2 regions of the Roseburia sp. CLA-AA-H209 genome follow, and region 2 is predicted to be linked to the other one. Evidence: riboswitches for the same ligand, from Rfam matches in the RefSeq annotation. Region 2 holds a riboswitch; the other holds the start of a gene.

Region 1 (7,903 bases), on a different contig from region 2:
CAAGACAATTATTACTGTAGTAGGAAAAGATACTGTAGGAATTATCGCAAAAGTTTGTACTTATTTATCAGAACAGCATATCAATGTACTGGATATTTCACAGACTATCATTGACGGATTCTTCAATATGATGATGATTGTTGATTTAAATACATCCAAAACACCATTTGCTGAGTGTTCTGCAGCACTGGAAAAATTAGGTGAGGAAATCGGTGTTACCATCAAATGTCAGAGAGAAGAAATCTTTGATATGATGCACAGAATTTAATACGACTTACATAAAAAGGAACTGCTGTTGGCAGGTCACTAAGGCGTATCAATGAAAATACAGGAAATGAGCTGCGTAGAAAGGCAGAATATAGGAGACAAAAAATGATTAATATAATGGAAGTAAGCGAAACCAATAAAATGGTGGAGCATGAGAACTTAGATGTCCGTACCATTACCATTGGAATCAGTCTTTTGGATTGTATTGATTCTGATTTAAAGAAGTTAAACGATAACATTTATAAGAAAATTACTACAGTGGCAAAGGATCTGGTATCAGCAGGAAATCAGATTGAGCAGGAATTTGGAATTCCAATCGTAAATAAAAGAATTTCCGTTACACCAATTGCACTGGTTGGCGGGGCAGCCTGCAAGACACCGGAAGATTTTGCAACCATCGCAGATACTATGGATGCAGCAGCCAAAGCAGTAGGAGTAAACCTGATTGGTGGATATTCTGCACTGGTATCCAAGGGAATGACAAAGGCAGATGAGCTTTTAATCCGTTCTATTCCAATGGCACTTTGCCGTACCGAAAGAGTCTGCAGTTCTGTAAATCTTGCATCCACAAAAACCGGAATTAACATGGATGCTGTAAAATTAATGGGAGAGATTCTTTTAGAGGTGGCAGAGCAGTCTAAGGACAGAGATTCTGTAGACTGTATGAAACTGGTTGTATTCTGTAATGCACCGGATGACAACCCGTTTATGGCAGGCGCATTCCATGGTGTAACAGAGGCAGATGCGGTAATCAATGTTGGTGTCAGCGGACCGGGTGTTGTAAAGACTGCACTGGAAAAAGTCCGTGGAGAGAATTTTGAAGTATTATGTGAGACCATCAAGAAGACTGCATTTAAAGTAACCCGTGTAGGTCAGCTTGTAGCACAGGAAGCGTCGAGAATTTTAAATATTCCATTTGGTATTGTAGATTTATCTCTGGCACCAACTCCTGCAATCGGAGACAGTGTGGCAGATATTCTTTGTGAAATTGGTCTTGAATATGCAGGTGCTCCGGGAACGACAGCAGCTCTTGCTCTTTTAAATGACCAGGTTAAGAAGGGTGGCGTAATGGCATCTTCTTATGTTGGTGGTTTAAGTGGTGCATTTATTCCGGTCAGCGAAGACCAGGGAATGATTAATGCAGTGCAGGCAAATGCCATTACACTGGAGAAATTAGAAGCAATGACCTGTGTATGTTCCGTAGGTCTCGATATGATTGCAATTCCGGGTGATACCAAGGCAACTACCATTTCCGGTATTATCGCAGATGAAATGGCGCTTGGAATGATTAACCAGAAGACTACAGCAGCCCGTCTGATTCCGGTAATCGGAAAGGGAGTAGGCGATACTGTAGAATTTGGTGGATTATTCGGCTATGCACCGATTATGCCGGTAAACCAGTATTCCTGTGATGCATTTATCAACCGTGGGGGAAGAATTCCTGCACCAATTCACAGCTTTAAGAACTAGGATTTTTTGAAATGGAGAAAGAAAATGAGTGATATCCGTAAACTTGTGTTTTTTGAACGAGGCGTAGAAACATTAACTTATTTTTCACATGAGATGGCAGCGTCATTTCGCAAGATGGGATATCAGATTTTCTTCTTTGACATTCAGGCAGAATATGCTGACACAAAACGATTAAGCCGCTTTTTAAAAAGTGGCGAGACCGCAGTCATTACCTTTAACTTTATCGGATTAAGCGGGGAGGAGTTCCTGTTGGAGACAGAGTCTCAGTCTGTCTTTGCCAGCAGAAATATTCCGGTCTATTGCATTCTTGTGGACCATCCGTTGTATTATCATAAGCAGCTTGATGAGACAATTCCAAATCTGACTGTGTTCTGCATCGACCGTCAGCATATTTCTTATATGAAACGGTTTTATAAAGGGATTCCCTGTCATTTTTTACCATTGGCAGGGAATTTTCTGATGGATAAGGAAGAACGTATTTCTACAGACTTTATTCCATATGAGAACCGGGAATATGAAGTGGGTTTTATCGCAAACTATGTGCATCTTCCGGCAATTGAAGAGCATTTTACCAGCCAGACGAAGGAATATATTGATTTCTATCATGAGATATTAAATTATCTCCGCCTGCATCCGTCAGAGCCGTTAGATTCTGCCATGGAGCATTTTGTCCGCCGGGAGATTCCGGAAGTAACGGAGCGGGAGCTGATGGCATGCTTTGCAGGAATGCTTTTTTTGGATATGTATAACCGGACTTATTTCCGTGGAGAAACAGTGCGGACATTGGTAGACAATGGAGTACGGGTACATGTTTTTGGCAAAGGGTGGGAGAATCTTAAGGTAAAACATCTGGAGAATCTTATTTTAAACGGAAGGCAGCTTGATTCTGCCGAATGCGTAAAAATCATCCGGAATACCAAGATTGCATTGAATACCATGCCGTGGTTTAAGGATGGAGCCCATGACAGAATTTTTACAGCCATGTTAAATAAAGCAGTATCCCTGACAGATGGCAGCATTTATTTAAAGGAGCGTTTCTGCGATGGAAAAGATCTGGCATTTTATGAGTTAGAGCATCTGGATGCATTGCCGGAACAGGTATTATCCATGCTGGGACATCCGAAGAAAATGAAAGAAATCATAGAATATTCTTATGAACGAGCACTTAAGGAAGATACCTGGGCGAACCGTGCAGAACGTCTGAGAGAGTTCTTATAGGAAGAATTCCTTGACAAGTGTTTTGGAATATGTTTTACTAAATTCAGGTCATATGACTGACGGAACCGTGGGAATAACCACATGAAGTATGACCTGAGAAAGCCGACCGTCTGGGCAGTTAAGCTCGGGATACGTGTCGGTATTTTTTATGCATGCAAACAGGAAAAGTCACAGGAAAAATTCGAAAGAGAAAGAGACTTTGACGGAAAGCTGCAGCAACTTTAAAAATTACATGGAGCGTAAGAAGGAGGAACAAAAATGAAGATGACTTCATTAGCAGAAGAACTTGGAAGCACTACTTATCCGGGAAGAGGAATTGTAATTGGAAAGTCGAAGAATGGAAAGTATGCGGTAACTGCTTATTTTATCATGGGAAGAAGCGAGAACAGCCGTAACCGTGTATTTGTTGAGGATGGAGAAGGAATCCGTACCCAGGCATTTGACCCTGCAAAATTAAGTGACCCAAGTCTTATTATTTATGCACCGGTTCGTGTACTGGGCAATAAGACCATTGTAACCAATGGAGACCAGACAGATACCATTTATGAACTGATGGATAAACAGCAGACCTTCGAACAGGCATTAAGAACCAGAGAATTTGAGCCGGACGCACCTAACTATACACCGCGTATTTCCGGAATCATGCATGTGGAAGATGGAAAATACAATTATGCAATGTCTATTTTAAAGAGCAACAATGGTAATCCGGATGCCTGCAACCGTTATACATTTGCTTATGAGAATCCGGTAGCTGGGGAAGGACATTTCATTCATACTTATATGAATGATGGCAATCCATTACCAAGCTTTGAGGGCGAACCGGTACTGGTTGATATCGGAGATGACATTGATGCATTTACCGAGCTGGTATGGAATAACCTGAATGCAGACAATAAGGTATCTTTATTTGTAAGATATATTGATATTGAAACCGGAAAATATGAAAGCCGCATTGTAAACAAGAACAAATAGGATTTTGTGAATAAGATTCGTGCGAGAGAGGAAAATAAAAATGAAAGAATTAGAATTAAAATATGGTTGTAACCCAAATCAGAAACCATCCAGAATTTACATGGAAAATGGCGAATTGCCAATCAAAGTATTAAATGGTAAACCAGGTTATATTAACTTCTTAGACGCATTCAATGGCTGGCAGTTAGTAAAAGAATTAAAGAAAGCAACCGGGCTTCCGGCAGCCACTTCTTTTAAACATGTTTCTCCGGCAGGTGCAGCAGTGGGGCTTCCGCTTTCTGACGTAGAGCGTAAGATTTACTGGGTAGATGACATGGATGTAGAATTTACACCGATTGCCAATGCATATGCAAGAGCAAGAGGCGCTGACCGTATGTCCTCTTTCGGAGATTTCATTTCTCTTTCTGATGTCTGTGATAAAGCAACCGCACTTTTAATTAAAAGAGAAGTATCTGATGGAGTTATTGCACCGGGCTATGATGATGACGCATTAGAAATTTTAAAAGCAAAGAAAAATGGCAATTACAATGTCATTGAAATTGATCCTGACTATATTCCAGACCCAATCGAGCGGAAACAGGTATTTGGCGTTACCTTTGAGCAGGGAAGAAATGAGTTAAATATTGACGAGCATTTCTTTGACAATATTGTAACAGAAAACAAAGAGCTGCCGGAATCAGCAAAGAGAGATCTGGCAATTTCCATGATTACTTTAAAATATACACAGTCTAACTCCGTATGTTATGTAAAAGACGGACAGGCAATCGGTATTGGTGCCGGACAGCAGTCCCGTATCCACTGTACCAGATTAGCAGGCTCCAAAGCAGATAACTGGTGGTTACGCCAGTCTCCACAGGTATTGAATCTGCCATTTTTAGATAAAATCCGCAGAGCTGACCGTGATAATGCAATCGACCTTTACATTGGCGAGGATTATATGGACGTACTTGCAGATGGCGAATGGGAGAAGATATTTAAGACCAGACCTGCTGTATTTACGGCAGAAGAAAAACGTGCATGGTTAGATAAGAATACCGGAGTATCTCTTGGCTCTGATGCGTTCTTCCCATTTGGAGATAACATCGAGCGCGCCCACAGAAGTGGCGTGCAGTATGTAGCACAGCCGGGCGGATCTATCCGTGATGACCATGTAATCGAAACCTGTAACAAATATGGTATGGTGATGAGCTTTACCGGAATCCGTCTGTTCCACCACTAAGAGCTGGAAAATCAGATAGGATTTGAAAGATAAGATTTTGCTGTCAAAAGAGGTGCTGGATTCCTTTGATATAAAATTTCAGCAGTTCTTAGCAGTTTGTTTTTCTTGAATGTAAGCAGTCTTTCCGTTGCTTTGACTGGATGTCTGCACTGTCCGTCGGGTACGGATGCTCTATAAAGCCTGCAAGGGGCACTAGGAATTTCAATTTAAAATTTTGGTTTGTCTGGCAACCGGCGCAAATTCACATCCATGTTCAAATGCGCCTCGCTGGCACATCCCTGTGCCAGCGTTGCCTGTTGCCAGACGAAATTCCAAGTGCCCCTAACAGCCTTTATTATGCATCCGTACTTCGACGAACCGTACAGACATCTTGTCAAACATTGGAAAGACTGTTTTTATCTCAAAAAGAAAAACAAACTGCTTAGTAACTGCGGAATTTTGTGTCAGGAACCAGACACCTCTTTTTGATGGCAAAATCTTTTTATCAAACGCTCTTTTGATTTTCCCACCAACCAAATGGTGGAATCAGACGGCACGGCAAATTCACACCCTTACAATATTGCGTACAAACTCGCTTCTGGCATCCTGCCCGGTTTTTCCGGACAGGATGTTTTCATATAATTCTCCGGCAAAGACATCCAGATCAAAAAGGCGTGCAGCATCAGAAGATAGCATAGAGGCTGCGTTGGCACTCTTAGAAATCATTGGAACATCCGCATAATTGCTTAAAATCGTGAGGAGCCGGGAGGCGTCTTTGCGGAATCCTAAGATACGAAGATAAGGAATGTAATCTAAGGATTTTCCCAAACGATAATCTTCAGATGTAATCTGAAGCAGAAGGTGAGTGAAAATCCGGCTGATTCTGGTATAAGTCATATCCTTTGTTTTCAGTAACTGGCAGAACTGCTCAAAGGAATGAAACTGTTTTTGCAAATTTTTTATCCGGTGGGCAATTGCTTCATTGGAATCACCACAGAAAGCCAGTTGTGCTTCACTCTGCTGTAACAGAAGGTAAGAGAGCGGAGCAGAAAAATCATTAGCAGAAAGCGGCGGATAAAGATTAAGATATTCTTTTAAAATAGAATAAGCAGCTTCCGGCAGATATGGATTTAATGTAGTGATGTCATTCCAGCCGTTTGAAAGAAGTTCTTTTCTTATGGCAGTGGCAGAGGAAAGACTGCTGTTAAGTGCCGCTTCGTGATAGCCGTCTCCGGTCCGCTGAATCAGATAAGGGGTGATGGCGGCATTCTGAGCCTGAATCGCTTTTAAATATTCAATAGCAAGAATATTATTTGGCTCATTTAAAAGGCAGGCAAGTTCATCGGCCGGGATTTGCTGGTTGGCTTCTTTTAAATAGCTGCATACTGCCTGACTTCTTGCGGCAGGATAGGACATTCCTTTTTTGAGACAGGAAGAGAGAATTTCTTTGTAGTCCTCTGGTTCGGATACGAGCAGGGAAGCAACTTCTTTTAATAAAGAAAGGTTGTCTGTTTCTGCACCAAAGCAGAGGGTGTCTACGCAGCCACATTTACGCATGAGTGCAACACCTGCAGAAGCAAAAAGTTCGGCAGAAGCAGTTGCAAAGAGGGCTGGCAGCTCAATCACCAGGTCAGCACCGCAGCTTAAAGCCATTTCTGTTCGTGCATATTTGTCAATAAGAGCCGGTTCTCCCCGCTGGACGAAATTTCCACTCATGGCTGCGATAACGAAGTCAGCCTGGGTCAGGGAACGGATTTTTTCTATCTGGTAAGCATGACCGTTATGAAACGGATTGTATTCTGCAATGATTCCTATGATGCGCATAAGTCCTCCAAAGTTACAAATAATATAGTTCTATCATAGCATTATTCCCATATTTTTGGCAAATTACTTATGGAAAGTATTCATAAGAAGAATTTCGAAAAAATATTTTTCTTTGCATTTTTTCAGACACTGTACTTGAACACCATTTAAAATAGGCGTATACTAAACATACATATGCGGATTTGTAACAATGAACCGTAAAAAAATAGCAGTGAGGAGAAAACAGATGAACGTATTAGTTATTAACTGTGGAAGTTCTTCTTTGAAGTATCAGCTTATTAATTCAGATACAGAAGCTGTACTGGCTAAAGGACTTTGTGAAAGAATCGGAATTGATGGAAGATTAGTATACCAGCTTGCTGGCCATGATAAAGAGATAACAGAAGCACCAATGCCGACCCATAAAGAAGGTATCCAGATGGTACTGGATGCACTGGTAAACCCAAAGACAGGTGCGGTAAAGAGTCTTTCTGAAATTGATGCAGTAGGACATCGTGTCGTACATGGTGGTGAGAAATTTGCCCAGTCTGTTGTATTAAATGAAGAAGTATTAGCAAAAGTGGAAGAGTGTAATGAGCTTGCACCACTTCATAACCCTGCAAACTTAATTGGTATTCGTGTATGTCAGGAACTTATGCCTGGTGTACCAATGGTAGGTGTGTTTGATACCGCTTTCCATCAGACCATGCCACAGAAGGCTTATCTTTATGGTCTGCCATATGAATATTATGAAAAATACAAGGTAAGACGTTACGGTTTCCACGGAACAAGCCACAGCTTCGTATCCAAACGTCTGGCTGAGTTCTTAAATCTTGATTATAACAATTCCAGACTGATTGTTGCCCACCTTGGAAACGGAGCATCCATCAGTGCTGTATTAGATGGTAAATGTGTAGATACCTCTATGGGACTTACTCCATTAGAGGGACTTGTAATGGGAACACGTTCCGGTGA
Region 2 (7,903 bases):
TACATTTTCCGGTTCTGTCTGCCGGAACTTTTTATAATACCAGTAGGCAAATACCACAAGGGCAACAGTACCGTAGGCTGCACTGACACCGGCATTAAAATTGGCGGTGGAAATAATATTTAAAAATGCATCCATACAGTCATCGATAGAAGTTGCCCCTTTGGTATAAAAACCACCCAGCAGAGCAAGCCCTACTGCCGGAATGGAGATAAGCTGCTGCAGGCCAAATGCCAGCAGAGCCGGAAGAAAACAGAACATAATTCTGCCAAATCGCTTCATGAAAAAACCTCCTCAAGTATCATCACTTTTCTTGGCACATTATAACAATTATGAAGCGAATATGCAAACTACTGAGGTACCGCCTGTTTAAAAATACATGGAAAAATGTATTTTTAAATGCAGATAAATACTCTCCGGGTACTTGTGAAATAGGCGGAATCATGCTATACTAGGCGTTATGTTGATATATTTTATGATGTTGTATGAAATATAAATTCACATAATTATAATCAGAGGAGGAATAAATATGAAGAACATGAAGAAATTTGCAGCACTTTTATTAACTGCAGCAATGACAGTAGCAATGGTAGGATGTGGCTCATCTGTAGCTGCAAACACAGTAAATTCCAAGGATGACCTTCCGGGAAAGAAAATCGGTGTTCAGCTTGGAACAACCGGAGATACCGATGCAACAGCATATGAGGACGAAGGAAGCACCGTAGAGCGTTACAACAAAGGTTCTGATGCAATTCAGGCATTAAAGACCGGTAAAATTGATTGTGTAATCATCGACAAGCAGCCTGCAGAGGCATTTGTTGAGAAGAATGATGACTTGAAAATTTTAGATGATACCTTTGACGCAGAGGAATATGCAATCTGTATCGCAAAAGATAACACAGATTTAACAGACGAATTCAACAAAGCAATCGAAGAGTTAAAAGCAGACGGAACAATCGATACTATCATCAGCAACTATATTGGTGATGAAACAGGAGAGCATCCATATGAGACTCCGGAGGGAACAGAATATCCAAACGGAAAACTTACCATGGCAACCAATGCGCAGTTTGAGCCATACGAATATTATGATGGTGACAACGTAGTTGGTATCGATGCAGATATCGCAAAAGCAATCTGTGACAAGCTTGGTTATGATTTAGAGATTGAAGATATGGAATTTGATGCAATCATCGCAGCAGTATCTTCCGGTAAAGCAGATTTTGGTGCAGCAGGAATGACTGTAACAGAAGACCGTCTTAAGAACATTGACTTTACAGATACTTATGCAACAGCAAGCCAGGTTATTGTAGTAAGAAATAAATAATCGGTATAGGAGGAAAGACCTTGAGCGATTTTTTAAGCAGCTTTCAACAGGATTTTATAGAGAAAGACAGATATCTTTATCTGTTACGTGGTCTTGGCAATACACTGCTTATTGCAGTGCTTGCAGTACTTCTGGGTATTGTGGTTGGATTTTTAGTCGCAATTATCCGTTCCACCCATGATAAACATGGTGGATTAAATGTTTTGAATTTTATATGTAAAATGTATCTTACCATATGGCGTGGAACCCCTACGATGGTACAGCTTTTGATTATGTACTATATTATTCTGGTTGCACTCGATAATAAGATTGCAGTGGCTGTAATCGCTTTTGGTTTGAATTCGGCTGCCTATGTAGCAGAGATTGTACGTTCCGGAATCATGTCTGTAGACGAAGGACAGTTTGAAGCTGGACGAAGCCTCGGATTGAATTATTCGCAGACCATGCGTCTGATTATACTGCCACAGGCATTTAAGAATGTACTTCCTGCTCTGGCAAATGAGTTTATTACTTTACTGAAAGAGACTTCCATCAGTGGATATATTGCAATCCCGGATTTGACAAAGGGCGGCGATATCATCCGTAGCCAGACTTATGACCCATTCTTACCATTGTTCGGGGTTGCAATTATCTACCTGATAATCGTTATGATTTTAACGGCTGGTGTACATAAACTGGAAACGAGGTTGAGAACAAATGAGCGATAAGAAGGTATTGATTGAAGTAAAGGATTTGTGTAAATCCTTTGGAAATGTAAATGTATTAAATGGTATCTCCACAGAAATCGCCCAGGGAGAGGTAGTAGCCATCATCGGACCATCCGGTTGTGGTAAATCCACATTCTTACGTTCCTTAAATCTTTTAGAGGAGCCGACTTCCGGTGTGATTACTTTTGAAGGAACAGATATCACGGATAAATCCGTAGACATCAACAAGATGCGTCAGAAGATTGGAATGGTATTCCAGCAGTTCAATCTGTTCCCAAATTATACCGTAAAAGGAAATATCATGCTGGCACCGGTTCAGACCGGACTTATGAATAAGGAAGAGGCATCTAAGCGTGCGGACGAGCTTTTGATGAGAGTCGGACTGTCTGATAAAGCAGATACCTATCCCGCAATGCTTTCAGGTGGACAGAAACAGCGTATTGCAATTGCAAGAGCACTGGCAATGAATCCGGATGTCATGTTATTTGACGAGCCGACTTCCGCACTGGATCCGGAAATGGTAGGAGAAGTTCTTGAAATTATGAAAGAACTGGCACAGGACGGAATGACTATGGTAGTGGTAACGCACGAAATGGGATTTGCAAGAGAAGTGGCAAGCCGTGTCATGTTTATCAATGAAGGACAGATTCAGGAAGAGAATACACCGGCAGAATTCTTCGCCAATCCACAGAATCCGCGTCTTTGCGACTTCCTTTCCAAAGTATTGTAGCGAAAGAACAGATAAAACGGAAAAAATAGTTGATAAAAAGTTTTCATAAGCTATTGCAATAAGAAAAGAAATAGTCTATGATAAAACCGTTATATGACTGACGGATAAGTGGAAAAACCACATGAAGTATAACGAAAACGAGCCGACCGTCTGGGCGATGAACCTGGAGGACTGGCTCGTTTTCTTTTGTATGTTATTTTGAACATCAAAAGATATTGACAAAAAAATAACGGTCAGTATATACTAACCATAGTTAAGCAAGACTAATTCAAGCCGATGAATAAAAAGTCTGTTGACAGTAAATTTAGTAACCATTCAGTGTTCATACTGAATACATTTTTTAGGAGGATATCGTAATGATTGAAATGAAAGAGTGGGATGGATTCGAAGGACGTCTCTGGAAAGAAGAAATCAATGTTCGTCAGTTCATTCAGGACAACTACACTCCATATGATGGAGATGAGAGCTTTTTAGCTGAGCCGACAGATGCAACCAACAAGCTATGGGGGGCACTTCAGAAATTACAGAAAGAAGAGCGTGCCAAGGGCGGCGTTCTTGATATGGAGACAGAGGTTGTAACCGGAATTACAGCTTATGGTCCGGGATATATTGATGAAAGCTTAAAAGATTTAGAGCAGGTAGTTGGTCTTCAGACTGACAAACCATTAAAGAGAGCTTTCATGCCATATGGTGGAATCAAGATGGCTGTTCAGGCATGTGAGACCTACGGTTATGAAGTAAATGATAAATTAAAAGAAATTTTCACCAAGTATCATAAGACACACAATACAGCAGTATTTGATGCTTATACACCGGAAATGATGAAGGTTCGTCATGCTAAGATTTTAACAGGTCTTCCGGATACCTACGGTCGTGGACGTATTGTAGGTGATTACCGCCGTGTAGCATTATACGGACTGGATTACTTAATCGCTGAGAAGAAGAAAGACAAAGCCAACTGCGGATGCGGACAGATGACAGATGATGTCATCCGTTTAAGAGAAGAAATTGCAGAGCAGATTAAATGTCTGGAAGACATGAAGAAACTGGCTGAGATTTACGGATATGATATTTCAAGACCTGCAACCAATGCAAAAGAGGCTGTTCAGTGGTTATACTTCGGATACCTTGCAGCAATCAAGACACAGAACGGTGCAGCAATGTCAGTAGGACGTGTTTCTACTTTCCTTGATATTTATATTAAGAGAGATATGGATAAGGGAATTCTTACCGAGCAGCAGGCTCAGGAGCTGATTGACCATTTCACAATGAAACTTCGTATGGTTAAATTCGCACGTATTCCTTCTTATAACCAGTTATTCTCCGGTGACCCTGTATGGGCAACCCTTGATGTAGCAGGAACAGGTGTAGACGGACGTTCCATGGTAACCAGGACAGACTTCCGTTTCCTTCATACTTTAGAGAATATGGGACCGGCACCGGAACCAAATCTTACTGTATTCTATTCATCCAGACTGCCACAGACCTTCCGTGATTATGCAGCACGTATCTCGATTGAAACAAGCTCAATCCAGTATGAGAACGATGATGCAATGAAACCGGTATGGGGCGATGATTACGCAATCTGCTGCTGTGTATCTGCTACACAGACAGGTAAAGAGATGCAGTTCTTCGGTGCTCGTGCAAACCTTGCAAAATGTCTGCTTTATGCAATCAACGGTGGTGTTGATGAAAAATCAGGCGAGCAGGTAGGACCAAACTACGCACCGATTACAGCTGAATATCTTGACTATGATGAAGTAATGGCAAAATATGACAAGATGATGGACTGGTTAGTAGACATCTATGTAAATACACTGAACCTGATTCAGTATATGCATGATAAATATTACTATGAAGCAGCAGAGCTTTCTCTGATGGATACCGACTTAAAGAGAACCTTTGCAACCGGTATTGCAGGATTTTCACATGTTATCGATTCTCTTTCTGCAATCAAATATGCAAAAGTAAAAGTCGTACGTGATGAGAACGGACTTGCAAAAGACTTCGAAATCGAAGGAGACTTCCCGAAGTACGGAAATGATGATGACCGTGCAGATGAAATCGGAGTATGGCTGCTTAAGACTTTCATGGATAAATTAAAGAAACATCATACTTATCGTGATTCTGAGCCTACAACTTCTATCCTTACCATTACTTCTAACGTAGTATATGGTAAAGCAACCGGAGCTATGCCGGATGGACGTAAAGCCGGCGAACCACTTTCACCGGGAGCTAACCCATCTTACGGTGCAGAGCAGAACGGACTTTTAGCTTCCTTAAACTCTCTGACCAAGCTTCCATATGAGTGGGCATTAGATGGTATTTCCAATACACAGACCATCAATCCTGGCGCACTTGGAAACAACGAGCAGGAAAGAATCGATAACCTTGTAAATGTAATGGACGGATACTTTGATCAGGGTGCACATCATCTGAATGTTAATGTATTTGGCAAAGAAAAGCTTATTGATGCAATGGAGCATCCGGAGAAAGAAGAGTATGCAAACTTCACAATCCGTGTATCCGGCTATGCAGTTAAGTTCATCGACCTGACAAAAGAGCAGCAGCTTGATGTTATTGCCCGTACCTGTCATGAGCGTATGTAATTTAAGACAGTAACCGAACTGCGGGGAGCATACGATTTTTCCGCGATTCAGGTAAAGCAGAATGTGCAGGCTTAATGAAAAAAGCCTGCACATTTTTATCATAGGTTGTTAAACATCCGTAAGTATTTTGGTGTATAGGAGGCAATATGAGTGAAATAAAAGGACGCATCCATTCCGTAGAAAGCTTTGGCTCGGCAGACGGGCCGGGTGTAAGATATATTGTATTTTTAAAAGGCTGTAATATGAGATGTCAGTACTGCCATAACCCGGATACCTGGGCGAAAGATGGCGGAGAGCTGATGACACCGGAAGAAGTGTTAAAAAAGGCACTTCGCTATAAAACATATTGGAAAGAAAAGGGCGGAATCACCGTAAGCGGTGGAGAGGCTCTTTTACAGATAGATTTCGTAACAGAACTGTTCCGGCTGGCAAAAGAAAAAGGGGTAAATACCTGTCTCGATACCTCCGGCAATCCATTTTCCTTGGAAGAACCATTTAAAAGTAAATTTGATGAGCTGATGAAATATACAGACCTCTTTATGTTAGACATTAAGCATATGGATGATGCGGCACACCGGAAACTCACCGGACAGACGAATCAGAATATTTTGGAAATGGCAGCTTATTTATCAGACCATGGCAAAGCAATGTGGATCCGCCATGTGCTGGTGCCAGGTATTACAACAGAAGAGGACGAGCTTTACCGCTTAAGAAGTTTTCTTGATACCCTTAAGACAGTAGAACGGGTGGAAGTGCTGCCATATCATACCTTAGGCGTCTTTAAATGGAAGGAACTTGGAATTCCATACCAGTTAGAAGGCGTAGACCCGCCTACAAAGGAGCAGATAGACCGGGCAAAAGAGATTCTTGGGGCACTGTAAAATAGAGAAGCAGCATTACAGGAAAATAAAAAAGTAATGCTGCTTTTTAGATTCTGACGATAATGCGGGTAAGATATTCACTTCGTTTATCTGTCATGGTAGCGTTAATCAATTCTTCTTCATAGAATCTGCCATCGGATGAAGTAATCTGGTGCTGCTTCATGTAGCTGCGCAGCCTGTCATAGGCAAGTGAAATATCATCCCAGTCTCCCAGGTGATAGGCGGCGAGACATTTAGAAGCCGGAAGAATCCGGTAAGGCATTTTCTTGGGAGGGGTCTGCATGGCAAGGCATACCTCGTGATAAAGATTATGGGCACCCCGGGCAAGGTCATGCTCCATCTGGATATAAAGCACTGTAAAACCGGTAGTTTCCTTGCTTTCATAATAGGAGTTCAGAAGCTCACTGACTTTTACGGAGATGGTCTTATCATCGGAAGAACTGATAGGGTGTGCTGCAATATAAAATCCTGGCAGAGAGACTTCTTCAATGATATCCGGATTTATAGTCAGGCTGGTTTTAATTCGTTTCTGCTGTCTTTGAATCCACTTCTGTTTTTCTTTTAATGCACGAATCTGCTGTTCGATGACAGCGTTTTCTTTCGTAAGAAGTGTGGCATAATTTTCCGGGCTTCGGTGTTCCATGTATTCTTTAATTTCCGGCAGAGGCATGCCAAGTTCCCGCAGCGTGATAATGGCATCTAACACATCCATCTGGCGGACGGTGTAGTAGCGGTAGTCATTGTCCCCTCTTGCTTCGGGTGAAAAAATACCAAGCTGGTCGTAGTGAAACAGTGTATTTTTTGTAGTGCCCATCATCCGGGCAACTTCTCCTGTGGTCAGATATTCATTTCTACTCATTAAAAAAATCTCCTTGACTATATGGTTACCATATAGTTTATGATAGCAAATAGTGATTCATAAGACAAGGAGGTTATCATGTCGAATTCGTTAAATCAGAACTTTAAAACATTATCCTTATTGAAATTTGCATTGCCATCTATGATTATGATGGTATTTATGTCATTGTATACAATCATAGATGGAATCTTTGTGTCAAGACTGGTAGGAGAAAGCGCTCTTTCCGCAGTCAATATTGTATGGCCGGTTATTTGTATTCTCATTGCAATCGGCGTTATGCTGGCAACCGGTGGAAGTGCAGTGGTAGCGAGAAAAATGGGTGAGGGAGATGAAAAGGGAGCATGTGAGAACTTTACTTTTCTTGCAGTGGCAGGAGTTGCTGTAAGCCTGGTGCTGCTGGTTATTGTATTACTTTTTCATAAACCGATTGTATATGCATTAGGAGCAGACGACTCTTTATTCGAAAATGGGAAAACATATCTTATTTATATGATGTATTTTGGACCGTGCTGTATTTTGCAGAGTTTATTTCAGTGCTTCTTTGTGACTGCAGGAAAACCTGCATATGGACTCGGACTGATTACTGCCGGAGGTGTAGCCAATGCAATCTTAGATTATGTCTTTATGGGACCAATGCAGCTTGGCATTGCCGGAGCAGCTATTGCAACAGGCATCGGACAGATGATTCCTGCGGTAGTGGGAGTCATCTATTTCCTTGTGAAAAGAAAAGGACTTCATTTTACCCGCTTCCATTGGGATGGAAAAGCATTGTGGCAGTCCTGCACCAACGGTT

The links. Region 2 has a riboswitch for ZMP and ZTP ahead of pflB (formate C-acetyltransferase). Riboswitches for the same ligand answer to the same signal wherever they lie in the genome.
Region 1: linked by a shared signal. The riboswitch ahead of LKD41_RS10325 (IMP cyclohydrolase) and the one ahead of pflB (formate C-acetyltransferase) in region 2 are both predicted to bind ZMP and ZTP.

What each region holds. Positions count from the first base shown of each region.
Region 1 covers NZ_JAJEQU010000010.1:34,449-42,351, reverse strand. The annotation lists gene LKD41_RS10340 (ACT domain-containing protein) at 1-268, shown strand, start outside; gene LKD41_RS10335 (PFL family protein) at 373-1,737, shown strand; gene LKD41_RS10330 (glycosyltransferase family protein) at 1,762-2,955, shown strand; ZMP/ZTP riboswitch at 2,998-3,078, shown strand; gene LKD41_RS10325 (IMP cyclohydrolase) at 3,214-3,927, shown strand; gene LKD41_RS10320 (phosphoribosylaminoimidazolecarboxamide formyltransferase) at 3,968-5,146, shown strand; gene LKD41_RS10315 (nucleotidyltransferase) at 5,690-6,949, opposite strand; gene LKD41_RS10310 (acetate kinase) at 7,176-7,903, shown strand, end outside.
Region 2 covers NZ_JAJEQU010000002.1:230,151-238,053, reverse strand. The annotation lists gene LKD41_RS03595 (type II CAAX endopeptidase family protein) at 1-279, opposite strand, end outside; gene LKD41_RS03590 (transporter substrate-binding domain-containing protein) at 527-1,324, shown strand; gene LKD41_RS03585 (amino acid ABC transporter permease) at 1,345-2,031, shown strand; gene LKD41_RS03580 (amino acid ABC transporter ATP-binding protein) at 2,021-2,761, shown strand; ZMP/ZTP riboswitch at 2,845-2,924, shown strand; gene pflB (formate C-acetyltransferase) at 3,118-5,370, shown strand; gene pflA (pyruvate formate-lyase-activating protein) at 5,517-6,251, shown strand; gene LKD41_RS03565 (MerR family transcriptional regulator) at 6,298-7,110, opposite strand; gene LKD41_RS03560 (MATE family efflux transporter) at 7,189-7,903, shown strand, end outside.